2 regions of the Streptomyces sp. NPDC101165 genome follow, and region 2 is predicted to be linked to the other one. Evidence: riboswitches for the same ligand, from Rfam matches in the RefSeq annotation. Region 2 holds a riboswitch; the other holds the start of a gene.

Region 1 (10,272 bases), on a different contig from region 2:
ACGACGGAGGCCTCGATGCCGCTGTCGGCGAGGTGCTTGGCGACGATCCCCTCGTAGGAGGTGGCGACCGTCTTGCCCTTCAGGTCCTCGATGCCGTTCGCGGTGCCGGGCTTGGCGGCGAAGCGGAAGGTGGAGCGGGCGAAGCCGAGCGGCAGGATCTCCTCGGCGTCGGCGGCCGAGTCGACGAGCAGGTCGCGGCCGGTGATGCCGATGTCGAGGCGGCCGGAGGAGACGTAGATCGCGATGTCGCGGGGGCGGAGGTAGAAGAACTCGACCTCGTTCTCCGGGTCCACGATCCGCAGCTCCTTGGACTCCCGGCGCTGCTGGTAGCCGGCCTCATGCAGCATCTCCGCCGCAGGGCCGGACAGTGAACCCTTGTTGGGGACGGCGATGCGCAGCATGAGGTCGGCTTCCTTTGCGTGAAGGGGAGTGTGCTGGGGACTCTTCAGGGCGTGCGTTTACAGGTGGGCGTAGACGTCGTCGAGGGAGATCCCGCGGGCGACCATCATCACCTGGACGTGGTACAGCAGCTGCGAGATCTCCTCGGCGGCCGCCTCCTTGCCCTCGTACTCGGCGGCCATCCAGACCTCGGCGGCCTCCTCGACGACCTTCTTGCCGATGGCATGGACGCCCTTGCCGACCAGCTCGGCGGTGCGGGAGGAGGCGGGATCGCCGTGGGCGGCCTTGTGCTGGAGCTCGGTGAAGAGCTCCTCGAACGTCTTCTTGGACATGGTGAGCCCCACCCTACGCGGTTCGGGGGACTCCCTAGTGCCAGGGTTCAGATACTGAGCGGAGCGTGGCCGCCGTCGCCACCGCGGCCGTCACGGCCTCGTGCCCCTTGTCCTCGTTGGAGCCCTCGATGCCGGCCCGGTCCAGGGCCTGCTCCTCGGTGTCACAGGTGAGCACGCCGAAGCCGACGGGGACGCCGGTCTCGACGGCGACCTGGGTGAGGCCCTGGGTGACGCCCTGGCACACGTAGTCGAAGTGGGGGGTGCCGCCGCGGATGACGACACCGAGGGCGACCACCGCGTCGTAGCCGCGGCCCGCGAGGACCTTGGCGGCGACCGGCAGCTCGAACGTGCCGGGGACCCGGATCAGGGTCGGCTCGTCGATGCCCAGCTCGTGCAGGGCACGCAGGGCGCCGTCCACCAGACCGTCCATCACCTTCTCGTGCCACTGCGCCGCGATGACGGCGACCCTGAGGTCGCTCGCGTTGCGTACGGACAGTTCCGGTGCACCCTTGCCGCTCACGTCTCTCCTTAGTGCTTTCGCTTACTGGTTGGCGCAGGTGGCCGCGGTCGCGGCCACAGGGGCTGTCGCGGACGCGGCCGCAGGGGCTGCCACGGCCGGCGTGTCCAGCCAGGGCAGGTCGTGCCCCATCCGGTCCCGCTTGGTGCGCAGGTACCGGAGGTTGTGCTCGCCCGCCTGGACGGGCATCGGCTCGCGGCCGGTGACCTTCAGGCCGTGGCGCAGCAGCGCGTCGGTCTTGTCGGGGTTGTTGGTCATCAGGCGGACGCTGCGGACTCCGAGGTCGGCGAGGATCTGCGCGCCGGCGCCGTAGTCGCGGGCGTCGGCGGGCAGGCCGAGTTCGAGGTTGGCGTCCAGGGTGTCGTGGCCCTGCTCCTGAAGCTCGTAGGCGCGCAGCTTGGACAGCAGGCCGATGCCGCGTCCCTCGTGTCCGCGCAGGTAGACGACGACTCCGCGGCCCTCCTCCTGGATGCGGTCCAGGGCGGTGTCCAGCTGGGGGCCGCAGTCGCAGCGCAGGGAGCCGAAGACGTCGCCGGTGAGGCATTCGGAGTGGACGCGGACCAGGACGTCCTCGCCCTCGCCGATCTCGCCGTGCACGAGGGCGACGTGCTCGACGCCGTCGAGGGTGGACCGGTAGCCGTAGGCGGTGAAGGTGCCGTGCGCGGTGGGCAGGCGGGTCTCGGCCTCGCGGCGGACGGTGGGCTCGCTGTTTCGGCGGTAGGCGATCAGGTCCTCGATGGAGATGATCGTCAGGCCGTGCTTGCGGGCGAACGGGATCAGCTCGGGCAGCCGCAGCATCCGGCCGTCCTCACCGGCGATCTCCACGATGGCGCCCGCCGGGCGCAGCCCCGCGAGCCTGGCGAGGTCGACCGCGGCCTCGGTGTGGCCGTTGCGGACCAGGACGCCGCCCTCCCGGGCGCGCAGCGGGAAGATGTGGCCGGGGCGGACGAAGTCGGTGGGCTCGGCGACGCCGTCGGCCAGCAGCTGGAGCGTGGTGGCGCGGTCGGCGGCCGAGATGCCGGTGGTGACTCCGTGCGCGGCGGAGGCGTCGACGGAGACGGTGAACGCCGTCTTCATCGACTCGGTGTTGTCCGCGACCATCTGCGGCAGCTGCAGCCGGTCGAGTTCGTCGCCCTCCATGGGCGCGCAGATCAGACCCCGGCACTCGCTCATCATGAAGGCGACGATCTCGGGGGTCACCTTCTCGGCGGCGACGACGAGGTCGCCCTCGTTCTCGCGGTCCTCGTCGTCGACGACCACGATCGGGCGGCCGGCGGCGATGTCGGCGATGGCCTGCTCGACCGGGTCGAGCGTGAAGTCCTCGATGTCGTCGGGGCTGTAGAGGACGGGTGCCGTAGTCATGCCGGTGCTCCTTCCAGGACCGGCTGCGCGGTCCGGCGGGAGCGCAGCCACCAGTCGCGCATGCCCCACAGGACGAGCGCGCCGTAGATGACGTAGACGAAACCGGAGAAGGCGTAGCCGTTGGCGAAGTTGAGGGGCACGCCGACGAGGTCGACGAGCAGCCAGGCGAACCAGAACTCGACCATGCCCTTGGCCTGGGCGTACATGGCGACGATGGTGCCGACGAAGATGTAGGCGTCCGGCCAGGGGTCCCAGGACAGCTTCGGGTAGGCCGTGAACAGCAGGGCCACCGCGACGGTGCCCGCGGCGGCAGCGGCGAGCATCGCCGCGCGCTCGCGCCAGGTGGCGAACCGGGGGGCGATGTGCCCGTCCTCGGCCGTGCCCCTGCTGCGCTGCCACTGCCACCAGCCGTACAGGGCGACGGCCATGACGACGGCCTGCTTGCCGGCGCTGCCGGTCAAATGGCCGTAGAAGGCGGCGAAGAGGACGAGGCCGGACAGGAACTGCACCGGCCAGGTCCACAGGGAGCGGCGCCAGCCGAGGGCGAGGGTGATGAGGCCCAGGATGTTGCCGACCATGTCGGACCAGATGATGTGCTGGCCGAACATGGTGAGCGCCTCGGAGTTCAGCCAGCTCACCGGCCGGCCCCCTGACCGGCCGCGAGCAGCCGCTCCACGTACTTGGCGATGACGTCCACCTCGAGGTTGACCGGGTCGCCGGGCTGCTTGTGGCCGAGCGTGGTCAGGTCGAGGGTGGTCGGGATGAGGCTGACGGTGAAGTAGTCCGGGCCCGCCTCGACGACGGTGAGGCTGATGCCGTCGACGGTGATGGAGCCCTTCTCGACGACGTAGCGGGCGAGGTCCGCGGGCAGCGAGATCCTGACGATCTCCCAGTTCTCGGAGGGCGTGCGGGCCAGCACCTGACCGGTGCCGTCCACGTGGCCCTGCACGATGTGCCCGCCGAGGCGCGCACCCACGGCGGTGGGGCGTTCGAGGTTGACCCGGGAGCCGACGGTGAGCACGCCCAGGCTGGAACGCTTCAGGGTCTCGGCCATCACGTCGGCCGTGAACTCGTCACCCTCGTGCTCCACGACGGTGAGACAGACGCCGTTCACGGCGATGGAGTCGCCGTGCTGCGCGCCCTCGGTCACGACTGGGCCGCGGAGCCGGAAACGGGAGGCGTCGCCGAGATTCTCGACGGCGGTGATCTCACCCAGCTCTTCGACGATTCCGGTGAACACTTCCCGGGTCCTCCTGCCTCGTTAGGGCACGGACTCCGGGGCCTGTCGATGACGACAGAATGTACGGGTGAGCAACTCCGTGGGCTCAGCCGACGCCGAAAAGGGACCCGTCCGCACACGGACGAGCCCAGATACGGCGGCGCGCACACGAACATGCCCGCCCGCCGCGCACTGCCTCCCATCCGGACTTTAACCGTCGGTCCAGGAATTTCACCTGGTCAACCGGCCGCTGGAAGCGACCGGGTCGCGGACTGTAACCGCCGGTTCGGACTTTCACCGACCCCGGAGTGCGCTGCTTCTGGTACACGGCCAGTGTGCCACGCCGGGTCGCCTTCCAGGCAGGCGGAGGGTGTGGGCTCCCTCACAGCACGTGTCGCTGGACTTGCGCACTGGAACCGGCCTGGTCAACTGCCCTACGGAGAGCGAGGGTTGACCTTGGTCCGGACCCATTGACCGTACTGGTCTAGTCCTTTTAGGGTGCGGGCGGGCCCGGTGGCGGTGACGACGGCCCTTGCCCGCCGCCGGGTCGTCATGCCTCTGACAGGGTGGGCCCATGACGACGCCACCCCTGCTCGCCGACGAGTTCGAGTCCCACCGCCCCCGGCTGTTCGGCCTGGCCTACCGCCTGCTCGGCTCCGCGCAGGAGGCGGAGGACGCGGTGCAGGACGCGTATCTGCGGCTCAGCGGCGCCGACCGCGCGGTCATCGAGCATCTCGGGGCGTGGCTCGCCAGGACCGTCACCAACCTGTGCCTGAACCGGCTGACCTCGGCCCGGGCGCGCCGCGAGGAGTACGTCGGGGAGTGGTTGCCGGAGCCGGTGGTCACCTCCGACGGGACGCTCGGGCCGCTGGAGTCGACGGAGGCGCGCGAGCAGGTCTCGATGGCGATGCTGGTGCTGCTGGAGCGGCTGACGCCCACCGAGCGCGCGGTGTACGTGCTGCGCGAGGCGTTCGGGTACGGCCACCGGGAGATCGCGGGCGTCCTGGACCTGAGCGAGGCCAACTGCCGTCAGGTGTACCGGCGGGCGGTGGGTCGGGTGGCTGCGACGGAGTCCCGGTTCGACCCCGCTCCCGAGCGGCGGGAGGAGCTGGTCACGTCGTTCCTCACGGCGGCCCGGGAGGGTGACCTCACCGGCCTGGAGAAGCTGCTCGCGGCGGACGTGACCTGGTGGAGCGACGGCGGCGGCAAGGTCACGGCGGCCCTGCGGCCGATCGTGGGCCGGGAGAAGGTCGCCCGCTTCGCGGCGGGCGCCTCGCAGCGCTTCGCCGTAGGCCTGGAGTACACGGTGGTCGAGGTCAACGGCGCGATCGGAGTGGCCTCGTGGGTGGGCGACACGCTCGTCGGGATCGTCGAGTTCGAGCTGGTGGACGGGCTGGTCGTGGGCGTGTGGGCCGTGATGAACCCGGACAAGCTGGAGTATGTGCGGCGGCAGCTGACCCGCCCGTGACCGGGGCTCGCCGGGGCTTGTCACATTTCCCGGGGCTGCGCGGTCTCAGCTGACGAAGGGCGCTCCGGCCGGGGCGTCCCGGAGTCCGGAGGGACGGAAACAGCATGACCACGATCCTGGTGACCGGCGGAACCGGCACGCTCGGACGGCTCGTCACCGAGCGGCTGCGGGCGGAGGGGCACGAGCTGCGGGTGCTCAGCCGGCACAGCCGGCCCTACGCCGTCGACCTGCGCGAGGGCGGGCCCGGCCTGGACGCGGCCCTGGACGGCGTGGAGACGGTCGTGCACTGCGCGAGCTCTCCGCGCGGCGGCGACGAACAGGCGGCCGACCACCTGATCGCGGCGGCGCGGCGGGCCGGGGTGGGCCACCTGGTGTACATCTCCATCGTCGGCGTCGACCGGGTGCCGTTCGGCTACTACCGGTCCAAGCTCGCGGTGGAGCGGCGGATCGAGGAGTCGGGGCTCGGCTGGACCGTGCTGCGGGCGACGCAGTTCCACGACCTGGTGGTGACGGTTGTCCAGGGACTGGCCAAGTCGCCCGTCGTGCTGGTGCCGTCCGGGGTGTCGGACCAGCCGGTGGAGGTGGCCGAAGTGGCCGACCGCCTGGCCGAGTTGGCGCTCGCGGCACCGGCGGGGCGGGTGCCGGACATGGGTGGGCCCGAAGTGCGGACGCTCGACTCGCTGGCCCGCGCCTGCCTCCGGGCGACGGGACGGCGCCGGCCCGTGCTCGGCATGCCGCTGTTCGGGAAGACGTACCGCGCCTTCCGCGCGGGCGGCCATCTGGCACCGGAGCAGGCGGTGGGCAAGGGGACGTTCGAGGAGTACCTGGCCCGCCGCTTCGGACAGTGACGCCCCGGCACGAGCGACGCTCCGCCGACGCCCTGGACGACAGGCTCCAGGGCCTGCCTGACCATTCCCGTCGTCCGCCCGGAGGACGGCCCGCGCGGCGGCGATGGGGGTGCCCCCGCACGAGCGAAGTCGAGAGTGGGGGAGGAGTCACGCGGGCGGTTCGGCAACGCGGCATGGGGGTCCCCCCGCGCGCTAATCCGAGCGTGGGGGGGCATGCCAGACGCCACGGGGCAGGCGGGAACGTCAGACAGGCCTAGCGCTCCGCCGGTGCGAACAGTTCGTCCTGGGCCCGGTCCCGGGCCGTCAGCAGGGTTCCGCGCAGGACCGCGGCGCCGCCCAGGCTGCTGGCCCGTACCTCGGTGGCCAGCGGTGACATACGGCGGAGCCGCTCCTCCACGCGTGCGGCGAGCACCGCTCCCCCGGCCTGCCCGACCTCTCCGCCCAGGACCACGCAGCCCGGGTCGAGGATGGAGGCGACGGAGGCGGCCCCGATGGCGACCCGGTGGGCGAGGGCGTCGAGGAAGCGATCGGCGGGGCCGGAACCCCCGCCGGGCGGGCCGGTCGCCTCCGCGACCGCCTCGCCCACCACCACCGCGACGCCGGGCCCGTCCATCGGCTCCGCCCTCGGCAGGCCGTACTCCCGGGCCAGTGCGCCGACCGCCGCCGCCCCGGCCAGCGAGTGGTAGCCGCCGTCGCAGTCCGTCGCCGACGGCAGTGCGGTCGTTCCCGGGACCGGCAGGAAGCCGATCTCGCCCGTGCCGCCGGAGGCACCGCGACGGAGTGTCCCGTCCAGGACGACCGCGGCGCCGACGCCATGGCCCAGCCAGAGCAGGACGAAGGTGTCCCGGTCGTGGGCGGCGCCCTCCCGTTGCTCGGCCAGGGCGGCCAGGTTGGTCTCGTTCTCCACGGTGACCCGGGCCTCGGGCAGCCGTTCCTGCAGGGCCGCGGCCAGGCGCCGGTGCCAGGCGGGCAGGCCGCCGGAGTCACGCAGGTCGCCGGTGGCGGGGTCGACCAGGCCGGGCGCGCCGATGCCGACGGTGTGCAGCCGGTCGGCGCCGGCCTCCTTGGCGGTGCGCTCCACCGCCGCCACCACCTGCTCCACGGCGGGCCCGGTCCCGGTGTCCCCGCCGATCGGCACGGCCGCCTCGGCCAGCACCCGCCCGACGAGGTCGGAGACCAGCACGAAGACACCCCCGGTGCGGACGTCGAGCGCGGCCAGGTGGGCACGGTCGGCGACGATGCCGTAGAGCCGGGCGTTGGGACCCCGGCGCTGCTCGCCGGACTCGCCGACCACCGTGATCAGACCGGAGGCGGTGAGCCGTTCGACGAGGTCGGCGACCGTCGGCCGGGACAGTCCGGTCAGCTGCTTCAACTGCCCTGCCGTCAGCGGGCCTTCCTGCTGCAACAGGCGCAGGGCGAGCCGGTCGTTGATGGCCCGGGCGGTGCTGGGTGATGCGGGCATGACCGGAATCCTCCCAGACGCGGGCGGCCGTACTGCTCACTATCTATCAGGCAGGGTCCCTGATAGTTTACGCCGACGTCGCGAGGAAGCGGTGGGGAACTCCCGGGGAGGGGCTGGAACATGGGTGACGTGGGGTACTCGCGAGACGAGGTCAGGCGCGCCCGGTATGCCGTGGCCGCCGTGTTCGCCGTGCACGGTGCCGTGACCGGTTCCTTCGCGACCCGCGTGCCGTGGATCCAGGACCACGCCTCACTGAGCGCGGGACAGCTCGGGTTCGCACTCGCGTTCACGGCGTTCGGTGCCTCGTGCGCGATGCCGCTCGCGGGCCGGATCAGCCACCGTTTCGGCAGCCGTACGGCGCTGCGCGGGCTGATGGCGCTGTGGACGCTGTCGCTGGTCCTGCCGTCCTTCGCGCCGAACCTGTACACGCTGTGCCTGGCGATGTTCACCTACGGGGCCACCGCGGGCATGGCCGACGTGGCGATGAACGCGCTGGGTGTCGAGGTGGAACGGCTGCTCGGGAAGTCGATCATGTCCGGACTGCACGGCATGTGGAGCGCGGGCGCGCTCATCGGCTCGGCCGCCGGTACGCTCGCCGCCCACCTGGGCTCGGACGCGCGCCTGCATTTCGCGCCGGCCGCCGTCGTCCTCACGCTGCTCGGCCTGCTGGCCTGCGGCTGGGTGCTCGACCTGCAGCCCGCCGAGGACGAGGAGCCGCCGCCGCGGTTCGCCCTGCCACCCCGCTCGGCCCTACTGATCGGCGCGGTCGGCTTCTGCGCGGTGTTCGCGGAGGGGGCGAGCCTGGACTGGTCGGCGGTGTTCCTGCGGGACCGGCTGGACACCTCGGCCGGTCTGGCGGCGGCGTCGACGACCGGGTTCATGCTCACCATGGCGGTGGCCCGGATCGCCGGGGACGCGGTGGTGAACCGCTTCGGAGCGGTCCGCACCGTCCGGGCCGGCGGGGTCCTGGCCGGTCTCGGCGGCCTGCTGGTCGTCGTCGCGGGGCATCCCGCGGTGGCGATGGCCGGGTTCGCACTGATGGGGCTCGGGATCGCGGTGGTCGTGCCGCTGTGCTTCGCGGCGGCCGGTCACGCCGGTCCCAACCCCAGCCAGGCGATAGCGGGCGTGGCGACCATCACCTACACCTCGGGGCTGATCGCGCCGAGCCTGATCGGCGGGGTGGCGCAGGCGACCAGCCTGGTGGTCTCGTTCGGCGTGGTGACCGTGCTGGCCTGCGGGCTCGCCGTGTTCGCGGGGGTGCTGCGCACCGCCGGGCGCGGCGGCCGGACGCAGGTCAGTCCGCGGGCCGCAGCAGTTCCCGACCCACGGCCCTGAAGGAGTCGCTCCACGGCGCGGGGCGCAGGGTCGTCGCGTCCAGCCGGACCAGGACCCGGGCGCCCTGCGCGTAGGTCTGCGCGCCGTCGGCCGAGCAGAAGCGGAAGCCGTAGGTCAGGCCGGTGGTGCCGAGCCGTTCCAGCCAGAGGTGGACGGCGTAGCTGCCGGGCCGGGTCACGGGTGCCTCGTAGCTGATCCGCAGTTCCCGGACGGCGTTGCAGGCGTCACCGGCGGCCACCCAGTCGCCGTCGAACCGGATGCCGTACTCGTTCCACAGCTCGGCCCAGGCGCGCTCCACCATCAGCGGATAGCGGGCGTTGTGGAGCAGCCCGAGCGCGTCCAGGTCGTCGAAGTGGACGGTGACGGGGATCAGCCGGCCATGTGCGACGGCGGGGGCGATCGGGGCTTCGGCGGTCACGGGAGGGGCTCCTGAACGTGCGGTACGGGGCGGTGGGGTCACCCCATACTAAGCGACCGCTCAGGAGCCCTGGCCGTGAAGGGGGCTGGTCAGACCTGGCCTGACCCGGTCAGCCCGAGTCAGCCCGCGATCGAGTCCAGCTGCTCTGCGGCGGGGCGCAGCGCCCACAGGTCACCGCCGGGAGGCGCCTGGAGGTCGGGCACGGCCGCCTTCGCCGCCGCGTCACCGGCGTCCGCCGCCGCGTGGACGACGTCGCTCGCCGCGTAGCGGTAGAACTCCAGCTCGGGGTGCGGCCAGGCGGTGGCACCGGTCGCGGCCGGCAGCAGATAGTCCACCGCCTTGAACAGGCTCTGCCCGTCCGGCCCCCGGTAGGCCCAGAGGTTCACGCCCACGTGCCGGCCGATGGCGGCGAGGCGGGTGTAGGCGACGAGGTCGAAGGTCGAGTAGTGCCAGCTGCGGGTGCGGGCGAGTTCCTGCGGCTGGCTGCCGTCGGCGGCGATCTGCGGGTCGATCCGCTTTGCGCGCGCGTCCAGCACGGTCCGCCGGGCCAGGTCCGTGTCGCCGGTGGCGTAGGCGAGGGCGGCGAGCTGCATGTCGTAGAAGGTGCCGTGGTTGTTGGCGGCCGCTCCCTCCTGCCTGCCGAAGTCGCTGTTCTTCAGCCAGCCGAGGAAGTCGGTGTTCCACTTGCCCATCGCGGTGCGGTCCTGGGCGCTCCAGCCGGGGGCACCGGTGGCGAGGATCGCCTGGGCGTCCAGCACGCTCGTGTACGACTGCGAGAAGTCGATGATGCCGATGGCCCGGCCGTCGTACTTGCAGGGGATGAACTGGGCGTGGTTCAGATTGGGGTTCATCCGGGTGGCCGGGGCGAGGAACCAGGTGCGCAGGATCTGCCCGGCCTTCGCGGCGTAGCTC
Region 2 (10,272 bases):
CCCTGTGCGTCATTTCGCGATGGCCCTGACCGCCTCTGCGTCGGCTCTCACACTCACCGCGTGCGGCGCCTTCGACGACGCCGGCGGGAGCGGCAGCTCCGCATCCCCGAAGAGGGGCGACGACATCACGGTGGGACTGCTCCTGCCCGACAAGGACACGGCGCGCTTCGAGAAGTTCGACTACCCCATCCTCAAGAAGGAGGTCGCCTCCCTCACCCACGGCAAGGGCAAGGTCGTCTACGCGAACGCCGAGGCGAGCCCGGCAACTCAGAGTCGGCAGTTCCGGCAGATGGTAGACGCCAAGGTCGACATCGTTCTGGTGGACCCGCTGGACGCCAAGTCCATCGCGCCGGATGTCCAGAAGGCGAAGGACGCCGGCATACCGGTCATCGCCTACGACCGGCTCGCGCAGGGCCCGATCGACGCGTACGTCTCGCACGACAACGAACTCGTCGGCGAGGTCCAGGGCCGCGCCATCATCGAGGTGCTCGGCAGCAAGGCGGCCACCAGCAAGATCGTCATGATGAACGGCGACCCCGCGGACCCGAACACGGCGAAGTTCAAGGACGGCGCTCTCGGCGAACTCCAGAACAAGGTCCAGATCGCCAAGGAGTACAACACCGACAAATGGTCTCCGGCGGTCGCCAAGGCGAACATGAGGAAGGCGATCCGGGCCATCGGCCTCAACAACATCGCCGCCGTCTACGCGGCCAACGACGGCATGGCGGGCGCCGTCATCGACGCGCTGAAGGAGTCGGGTGCCACCAAGATCCCGCCGGTGACTGGACAGGACGCGAACTTGGACGCGGTGCAGCGGGTCGTCTCGGGCGAGCAGTACATGACTGTGTACAAGTCGTTCCTGGACGAGGCCACCCATGCCGCGGAGATGGCGGTGTACAAGGTCCAGGGCCGCGACATCCGGTTCGACGCGCTGACCCGCGACACGGTCGACAGTCCGACGAAGAAGAAGATCCCCGCGATGCTCGTGCCGGTGGTTGCCCTCACGAGGGACAGCATCAAGGACACGGTGATCGCGGACGGCGTCTACTCCGTCAAGGACATCTGCACCCCGAAGTACGAGGCGGACTGCGCTGCGATCGGCCTGAAGTAGCATCCATCCTCCGAGAGCGCATGTCGGCAGCCGCGGCAACCAGCAACACAGCGAGGCTCAGCCATTTCCACTCCGCGGTGAACACCGGCGACCCGGGAATCATCTCGAAGGCCATCGACGAGTTCGTCGCACCGGATCTGCTCTTCCACACGCCGGTACCGATGGGAGTGACGGGTGCAGAGGCCCTGAAGCGGGTGTGGGAGGTGCTCTTGCGCGCGTTCGCCGACATTCACGTCGCCATGGAGGAGATGATCACGGAGGGCGACAAGGTCGTCGTCAGGAACACGGTGACCGGGACCCACCGGGGCGAGTACCAGGGCCTGCCGCCCACCGGAAAGACCGTCACCTACAGCGAGATCTTCATCTTCCGCTTCGTCGACGGGCGGATCGTCGAGCTCCGGGGTGTCGTCGACGTCCTCGCGCAGCTACGTCAGCTCGGCGCCCTCCCGTCCTGACGAGACCCACAGGCCCGCCGCGCCGTCGATGGGCGCGTCACGGCCGGTAATGAGGCCCGCAGCCCCTGCGGAAGCCCTCCACAGCCGACGCCGCGCTGGGCCGTCGCCCGCCGGCCGGGGACGACCAAGAAGCGGCCTACGTCCGCGCGTCTCTGGGCTTGCAGCGCTCGCGCGCGCCGGCCGTTCCTAGCAGGTGCCGTAAGCGACTGCGGCGCTCCGTATGCGCGCTGACGGCAATCCCATTGCTGCAGCCCGCCCAAGGGTTAGATCGTCGGACGGCCGGAGAAGCGGTCGGCAGCATACGGGGGAGCAGCAGCATGGTGACAGGCCTCGTCTACGTCGGCGATGACGATCGGACACGCCCCATGGCGGGCGCGGCAGTCGGCGCTCGAGGTGGCTCTGCCCTCGTTCGACCGTCATGGCCCTCGGCGCATCCCATCTCGTGGATGGCCGGGACACTGCGGTCCTGACGGCAGCCTGGACCTCGGTGATCGAGGCCGCAGACCGTCGGCCGTCACGCTGGCTGGCTGCCCAGGTGAAGACCCTGAAGACCCTCACCGATGCCGCCGAGACCGGCGCGGCGACGGTGAGGACCTGGAGGCCTCGGCGAAGACCGGCGCTTTGGCCCGTCTGCACGCGTGCTACGTGGACACGAGAAGGTTCAGGAATGCTGCGATGCGGACGCGTGCGCATGCCGGTAGGCCGCGACGTCGCCTACCGAGATCAGGGGCAGCCCTTCGCGCTTGGCCAGTTCTTGCAGGTCGCTGTGACGGGCCATGGCCCAGTCGGGCCGGACGATCTCGCACATCGTGGTTACTCCGGACAGTCCCGCGAGCAGGGAGAGGTCCACGGCGGCCTCGGTGTGCCCGTCGCGTTCCAGTACCCCGCCGCGCGCGGCTCGGACGGGGAAGATGTGGCCGGGGCGCGCGAAGTCTCCTGCCTGTGCGGCCGGGTCGGTGAGCGCCTGCAAGGTACGAGCGCGCTCGTCGGCGGGAATGCCGGTGGTGCCGCCGGCGATCAGGTCCACGGACACGGTGAACGCCGTGCCGTGCAGCCCGGAGTTGTCGTTCACCATCTGCGGCAGGTCGAGGTCCGTGCAGCGCTGGTACGGCAGCGCCGCGCAGACCACCCCCGAGGTGTGGTCCAGCATGTACGTCATCGCGTCCGTGTCGGTGTATTCGGCGGCCACCATGAGGTCGCCCTCGTTCTCACGGGACTCGTCGTCGAAAACGATGACGAAACCGCCGCGGCGAAAGGCTTCGATGGCCTGCGCGACGAACTGCAGACGGTCGGTCGTGGTGTGAACTGCGGCTGGCATGTGCTCTCCTGCGGTCGGGACCGCCCCGACAGGTGTGTCCGGGCGATGCACTGATCTGCGAGAGAACGCGGCCATACGGCAGGCACTCGTCCGAGCACGGGCACACGACGGCCTGCCGTAATGGACGACGTGCCATGCAGGCGGGAGTTGGCGGATGACAGCTCGCCCCCGTGCACAGACGCCGTTCCGGGGATAGCGAGCACCAAGTCCCGGTACGGGCGCTCGATGCCCGACCGGGGACCACTGTGTCGCGGCGCACTGCCTTCCATCCGGACTTTCACCGTCGGTCCTGGAGTTCCACCAGGTCAACCAGCCGATGGCTTCGGCTGGGTCGCGGACTTTCACCGCCGGCTCGGAATTACACCGACCCCGGAGCGCGCGAACACTCAGCGCCGATCATGGCACAGCCGTCTCGTCCTGTGGTGTGTTCGGCATCACGGCGGTATCGACGCAGGTTGCACCGTCTCGGCGTCGATGCTCACCAGCCTCATGGTCGGCCGCCGCGGCATGCTTGTGAGGGCAGCTGGACGTAGGTGATCAAGCCGCGCTCATGGCCTCCTTCGCGGCAGGCCCGCCCCACACACAGCAGTGCCCTTGGCACCGGACGTTGCCGTGCGTGAAGTCGGGGTGGCACTCGCGCGGTGGTCGCCTCACCAGTGGAGCTCTGGTACACGGCTGGCCGCCGTGCACTGTGACAGCCACAGAGCGACCGCCTCCGATACCGGCTGCCCGGTCTCCAGCTCGATGAAGCCGAACTGGCCACCTTGATTGCACTCCAGGAACCACCAGACGCCGTCCTCGTCCTCGGCGAAGTCGAAGGCGGCGTACGCCAGTCCGGCGAGCACGAGGTACTCAAGCACCGACCGGCCGATGCGTTCGGGTACCGGGACCGTCTCCCAGGCGTGCTCGGTGTCGCCGTAGCGCCCGTCGACCTGGCCCGGCTCGGCCGTCTTTCGTGCGGCGAACAGCCGAGTGCCGACACAGGTCAGACGGATGTCGGCGCGCTTGCGTATGTAACGCTGCAGCAGCGTGGGGCCGGCCGCTACGGTCGAGAAGTCCGCGTCGGGGCCGATCAGGGTGGTGGGCAGGGCCAGGCCGGGGTCACCGGGCGGCGGCCCCGAGGCCGACTTCACCACCACGTCCTGGTGCTCCTCAGCGAACTGCCGTGCCAAGCGCGGCGCCGTGGTGAAGACGGTCGGCGGTACCGTGAAGCCGCTGAGGTGAGCCATCTTCAACTGCCAAGGCTTCAGACGGGCCCGATCGGCGTTGCGTGGATGGTTCATCCATCGCGTGGAGGTGGAGAAGAGCATTCCGAACAGCGCCTGACGGGTCTCGGCGGCCAGCCACGGCGAGGGGTTCGTCGCGTGCGCCGCCGGTTCGCCGGGCCTGCGCACCCATACGGAGCGCAGACCTCCCATGCTGAGCACCTGTCCATTCACGGACAGGTGTCCGTTGAAGTCGCCGTGGGCGTAGTGGGCGGACAGCACTACCTTGTCCGGCAGGTCGGCAGGGTCCAGCCGTACGACGGGGGTTCCCATCTCGTGCAGCTTGGCCACCACCATGTCGGCGGTCACGTCCTCGTTGGACGTGAGGATCAGTACGGTCATTCGATTACGGAGCGTCAGTCATCGAAGTGGGTCTGGGAACCGGCGGTGGACGTGGTCGTACCGACAGCCAGCAGCAGGTCCGGGTCACTGACGGCCGGGCGGCCGTCGGGAAGCACGTTCAACTGACGCGACTCGTCGAAGTGGTACGGCGTCACCACGGTCGGAAACGCCTTCGGCAAGGTGTAGTTGAGGGTGAACGGTCGCACTCGGTACCTCCACAGGTGCAGATGAGATGGATGCGGTCCTTACGCGCCCTTGCGTAGGGACTCTCGCTTTCTGTCACATCGTGGTGAAGGTCATCACATGTGCGCCACATGATTCGCATCGCCTGCATCATCGGCACCACTGTGCTTACCATCCCCACAAGTCACACATCGGATGGAGCGTCAGATCTGTCACTCAGGTGCGAACGGTGACTGCTTCCTCACTCCAAGAGAGTTCATGGCCCCTCTCGAGCGCTCAACAGTGTGCCGGGACAGGGGGCGTTCGCACTGTTTCTGATCTGTCCGCGTCAGCGAGGGACGCCTGCATCGTCCAGGTATTGGTGCATGGCTTCCGTGGGCAGGCTTGGGTTGCTGAGGGCGTGGGAGGAGGTCTCCGGATTCCCGCAGCTTTGGAGGATGAGATCGGTCGGCAGTGCGGGGTGTGCGGCTGCCATGGCACGTACACGATCGTCGGGGTCGGCGAGCAATCGGACCACGGCGTCGACGGGCGCTTCGGCGTCGAGCCCCACCAGCCATCGCTTCTCTGGATCTGGGTCGTCGGCGAAGCGTTGTCCGCTGCCCGCACGCGGGAAGTTCGGGTGGTGCAGCAGAGCACCCTTGGTGATGACCTTGCAGTCCAGGTACGTCTGCAGCACTACCTCGCCGTCGACAGTCGGTTGGTTCTCACACAGCAGGAGTCGCACGGGGTAGTCGTCGTCCTTCGACAGCAGGTCGATGGCGTCGACAGGCAGATGTCGGCTGTAGGCGGCACTGCGCCGTAGCAGCGTGTTGGCCGACCTGGCGCATTGGCGCAGGACATCGGGATCGGCGCAGAGGCGAACCCATTCGACCGGATAGAGCCGGTCGGACGGCCTGATGGTGACGTCAATAGCGGTACGTTCAGCCTCCGTCAGCTCGGGTCGCACCGACACGGCCAGCCGGACGCTGTGCGCGTCGTCGTTCGCCAGTGTCCTGACGATGTCGATGGGAACGTTGAGGTTGGACGCCAGTTCCCGCCGGTCTTCTTCCTCGGAGGTCGCCGCGAGCCGTTCGGCGGTCGCCGTGCTCATGGCGCCGTGCCGGATCACATCCTGCTTGTGGAAGCGGTCAATTCCTGCGTCGAGAAGAAGGTCCGTGCAGCCCGCGTCGTCGCGGCAGGCCTCGACCATGGCCGCCTGACGCACTTCGTCATCGGCGTCGCGGAGCAGACGGCTTCGGGCCTCCTCGGAAAGCAAGGTCCACTGCCCGCAGGCTGCCTTCCGGAGGTCCGCGTCCTGGTGGTCGGCGAGCCCGGCGACCAGGCTTGGAGCCGTGTGTCGGCAGAAGGCTGCGCTTCGGCGGACCGGGAGTTCCGGATCGTCAAGCAGGCGTTGCTGAGTGGTCAGGGGCAGAGGCTGCACGGGGATACGGAACCAGTCGGGTCCGATGGCCAGAGCTCGTCGGACACGTGGATCGGGGTCGTCCACGAGCCGGGCGCGTTGTTCCGCCGTCACCGCGGCGTTGTCTGCGAGCACACTCCGCAGCCTGCGGTCGGGATGCGTGACGATGACGTCGACCACCTCGTTCGGCAGAGGGCGCCAGGCGAACGAGTCCCAGGCCGCGACGGCTTCCTCGGACAGCAGCCTGATCAACACTCCGGCTGGTGCTGCAGGATTTCGCGCGATTGCATCCAGGGTTTCGCGGTGAACGCAATTTCCACACATGGTGCCTCCCCCTGTCCGCCGACGAGCGTCGCGGGCCCGCAGATTGTGTACATGTCGGGTGTACAAGGTCAACGTTGACGATCATGCTCTGCCGCAGATCCAGAGAACGACGATCGGCTTCTCGCGGCGGCCCGATATTCGGCGACTCACGCCGCTTTCGATGCTGCTGCACTGTCGGCGATCGAAGCGGGGTGGAGCAGCCGAATGGCTCAGTGAAGACTGTCCAGGGGTGCCGTCTCCGGGCCCAGCGCCCCGGCCAGGGGTACGTGCCCTTCCATGAGGCCTGCTCAGCGGGCAGGTGCACCACCGACGATCGGAAGGCGCCCCGCCCGCTAGAAAGGTCTGTGAACACGGCTTGACGTGGGTCATCACGCCGCGTTCACAGCTCCAATCCAGCACAGCAGGACTGGCTTCTGGCAGGGAGTCTCAAGTGGCCAATCGAGGCCAGGAAGTGGCCGGCGCGGGCGGAGCTTTGGTAGAGGCGTCGGCGGGGGGCGAGCCGGGCCATACTGCGTTCGAGGGCCCGGTCGTACCGTCCGAGCTGTGGGCCGGAACCCATGCTCTTGGGCCGGGGGCGGCGATCACCACGAGTCGGTACGGGTGCCCGCAGACTTATGTGCACCGACCCAACACTGCAAACCTTACGAGCGCTCACCCGTCGGGTACTGATCGCCGCCCCCCACATCCTCTTCCTGGCCACGGGCTGCGCCATCTTGAAGCGGCTGGTCAGCAGGGGTGGTGTGACTCCGATCCGGGCTGCTCGTACTGGTCGCGGGGGGGCGTCCGAGGTGTAGATCGTCTGGCAGGGCGGTCTTGCCGATGAGTTCACCGTCCTCGAACGGTCTACCCAGCGACACGACCGTTCTCGACAGGAGTGCTATGTCCACCATCCAGCCAGTGATCATCACTGCCGAACAGGAAGTCCTGCTCGGCTTCTATACGAAATTGTTCGGCGCCGAGGAGATCTTCCGGGTACCGGCGGAAGGCCCGGCCTTCTACGTCGGCTTGCGCATCGGCGACACCGACCTCGGGCTGGTGGCCAAGACGAACCCGGGGACCGGGGCGGCACCGCGGATCCTGCTCAGCATCGGTGTCGACGACGTCGACGAGACGCTCGGCCGGGTGACCGCGCTGGGCGGCTCGGTCCGCGGCGGCCCCAACGACATGCCGTGGGGACAGCGCGTCGCCCACATCCAGGACCCCGACGGCAACCCGTTGAACCTCACCCAGTCGATCCCGGCCCAGTGACGTTGCTCCGGGGTGCTTGTGCTGGTCGTGGGCTGCCTGTGACAGAGATCAATTTCCCGTAGTGGCCTCGATGTTCGTCAGTACGAGCAACGGCAAACAGGTGGGTGGCGCAAGCGGGGCCAGTGCGGAGCGTGGTGAGGATCCGCCAGTTCTTCAGATGGGCGAAGCCGCGTTCGACCGGGGCGTGTCCGGCGGCCATGACGCGGTTGGCCTCCGCCTTCGGCGGGTGCGAGCTTGCGGGCACGGGTGGCCTTGCTCGTCGGTCAGGGCAAGCATGTGCAGGCCGTGGCGGCGATGCATGTCGGATGAGTTCGGGCGGTTCGCCTTGCCGGTGCGCCTGGCGAACCGGGGTGGAGTTGGCGTGGTCGGCCCGACCACGACCCCGACCACGCCGGCTCGTGCTCTGACCGTATGGGTTCACCGGCTTACTCAGCGGTTCCGGTTGACAATGGCTGATCGCTCTGGGGATCAGCAGACAGAAGGTCAAAGTCTCCGTGATCGTCTGCGGGGACCCAGGCGTGGCCAGTGGTGGAAAAGTCTGAGGCCTGTACGTGTGAGAGTGATCTGGTGCTCGCGGCAGGCGTTCTCGACCTCGTCGGCCCTGATGGATCCACCCGGCTCGGCGATGTACTCGACACCGTGGCGGTGGGCGTGGTCGACATTGTCGCGAAACGGACGGACTCGATAAGCTGGCGGATTTTCTTGAGCATCGGCTCGCCGGCACAACAACAGGGTCGGTGCACCGGTCACCCGCTCGCTGGTCGCATACGATCACGGATCCCCACGGTGGCCGCCCGGCCACTCATCGGGTCGGCAAGCCTCCGTGGGGGCTGTTGACCACGATCGGCACAGACCCTTCAACGAGGTAAGGGTGCTCGGGGAAGTAGTCGATGTGGAGATGGCCGCCGGTCTCCGCGGTTGCCATGGCCTGCAGGTTGTCTGCGAGGATCGCCCTGGCGCCGAAATCTCCACTGATCACAAGGACCTGCCGTGAGGCGTCGAGTTCGATCCGAACCCCGGGACCGGCAGTCTTCCTGACCTCGATCCCTGCCAAGGTCTCGCCGGCCAATGGCGACGTGGAGCCGATGAACCCATCGCCCTCGGTCACCGCGCTTGCCAAGCCAGCCAGTTCCTCTGCTGAAGCGGTGAGATCCACTTCGCCGAACACCGGATCAGAAACCAGTCGCACGAGCAGCACTCCCTCAAGGTCGGACCTCCATGATGCCGTTGGAGGCTCTCCGACCCCGCGCTCACTCCGCAAGCTGACCAGAAGGCTTGGTGGCGGGCATTTCGCTTGTATGGGTGGGGTGTTGCGGGCTGAGTCGGTGTGGGTGGAGACGTTCACCGGGTTGCGGATGGGGCGGTTCGAGAGGCTGCTGCGGGTCGTGCGTGAGCGGGTGGGAACGGTCCTGGTGGTGGCCGGCCGTGGTGTCTTCCGCTGGCCGAGCGGGTGTTGCTGGTGGCTGTGTACTACCGCACGAACCTCACGATGCGGCAGCTCGCCCCGCTCTTTGGCTGCTCACCCGCCACGGTCTGCCGGGTCATCCAGCATTTTGGCCCGCTGCTCGCGTTGGAGCCGGCGCCAAGGTCGGTGCCCGGCACCGACCGGTTATGGATCGTGGATCTGGCGACGCACCAGCCTTCGAGATCGTCACGACCCGCATCCGCGTGCCTCGAACCGGATCGGGCCGGCCCCGCACCCGGCCGTTGGCCGTTCTTGCAGACCGGGCGTACTCCTCTCGTGCCAGCCGCAGTCACCTGAGGCGGCGTGGAATCCTCGCGGTCATTCCACAGCCAGCGGATCAGATCGGCCACCGCCTGCGACGCGGCCGTGTTGGCAGTCGTCCACCTGGCTTCGACCCCGAGGCCTACAAGCAGCGGAACACCGTCGAACGCTGTATCAACCGCCTTGAGCATTGGCGCGGCCCGGCCACTCGATGCGACAAGCTTGCCATCGCTTACCAGGCCGCAATCCACCTCGCCGCCATTCTCGTCTGGACAGGCGGCTGACCGCCCAAACGCCTCGCACACGCCCAGTCGAGCAGCGTGGCACGCGAACATGAGTACATGGACGATCTTCTGGAGTTCCTCGTCGCACGCATCATGGACGACAACCGCGCCTATGCCTACGTGGGCGACACCATGGGCGGCGAGGCCCTTCTCGACAGCCATCTACCCATGCTCGATCTGACCGAGCAGCTGGCGCACGATTCCAAGGCCATGGATCCCGCGGACTCCCGCTCAGCGGGCCTCGCATACGCACTTCGTGTCCTCGCCCAGTCATACGCCGAGCACCCCGCCTACCGTCAGGAATGGCGCCCATGGCCTTTAAGGAGACATGCCCTAGGCGGCAAAAGCCGCGATCAGGGTGTCCGCCCTCAACAGCAGCTCAGGGCCGGGAGTTCTCGTCACCCGGACAAAAACCTCATCGCCACCCACGGCCCTGGCAAGGCGCACTTCGATGTGATGGTCCGATCCGACGAGCGGATAGCCGTACCAGCGATCTGGGTCCTCATCATCGGTGTACGCAAGGCCGAGTTCGACCGCCTGCCAGTCGCTGCCGTCGAAGTCGTAGCCGGCGTAATGCGACAGAAGAGCCAGGAACGGCTGGACGTTCTCGTTCCAGA

Evidence for each region. A riboswitch is a leader RNA that binds a small molecule or an ion and turns the genes downstream of it on or off. The one in region 2 is predicted to bind FMN.
Region 1: another riboswitch for FMN. It lies ahead of ACIRVH_RS13410 (riboflavin synthase); the one in region 2 lies ahead of ribB (3,4-dihydroxy-2-butanone-4-phosphate synthase).

Annotation. Positions count from the first base shown of each region.
Region 1 covers NZ_JBIWPG010000005.1:406,205-416,476, reverse strand. Annotated here, with positions in the region: gene hisG (ATP phosphoribosyltransferase) at 1-401, opposite strand, end outside; gene ACIRVH_RS13430 (phosphoribosyl-ATP diphosphatase) at 459-731, opposite strand; gene ribH (6,7-dimethyl-8-ribityllumazine synthase) at 766-1,251, opposite strand; gene ACIRVH_RS13420 (bifunctional 3,4-dihydroxy-2-butanone-4-phosphate synthase/GTP cyclohydrolase II) at 1,273-2,610, opposite strand; gene ACIRVH_RS13415 (nicotinamide riboside transporter PnuC) at 2,607-3,248, opposite strand; gene ACIRVH_RS13410 (riboflavin synthase) at 3,245-3,850, opposite strand; FMN riboswitch at 4,015-4,145, opposite strand; gene ACIRVH_RS13405 (RNA polymerase sigma-70 factor) at 4,404-5,297, shown strand; gene ACIRVH_RS13400 (SDR family oxidoreductase) at 5,402-6,145, shown strand; gene ACIRVH_RS13395 (ROK family transcriptional regulator) at 6,399-7,607, opposite strand; gene ACIRVH_RS13390 (MFS transporter) at 7,728-8,942, shown strand; gene ACIRVH_RS13385 (acyl-CoA thioesterase) at 8,902-9,360, opposite strand; gene ACIRVH_RS13380 (alginate lyase family protein) at 9,480-10,272, opposite strand, start outside.
Region 2 covers NZ_JBIWPG010000035.1:52,055-62,326, reverse strand. Annotated here, with positions in the region: gene ACIRVH_RS44325 (sugar ABC transporter substrate-binding protein) at 20-1,111, shown strand; gene ACIRVH_RS44320 (ester cyclase) at 1,132-1,566, shown strand; gene ribB (3,4-dihydroxy-2-butanone-4-phosphate synthase) at 2,228-2,884, opposite strand; FMN riboswitch at 3,136-3,266, opposite strand; gene tgmB (ATP-grasp ribosomal peptide maturase) at 3,535-4,491, opposite strand; gene tgmA (putative ATP-grasp-modified RiPP) at 4,506-4,697, opposite strand; gene ACIRVH_RS44300 (hypothetical protein) at 5,003-6,328, opposite strand; gene ACIRVH_RS44295 (VOC family protein) at 7,277-7,645, shown strand; gene ACIRVH_RS44290 (hypothetical protein) at 8,448-8,843, opposite strand; partial or broken gene ACIRVH_RS44285 (transposase family protein) at 8,944-9,269, shown strand; partial or broken gene ACIRVH_RS44280 (transposase) at 9,305-9,655, shown strand; partial or broken gene ACIRVH_RS44275 (hypothetical protein) at 9,713-9,907, shown strand; gene ACIRVH_RS44270 (hypothetical protein) at 9,989-10,272, opposite strand, start outside.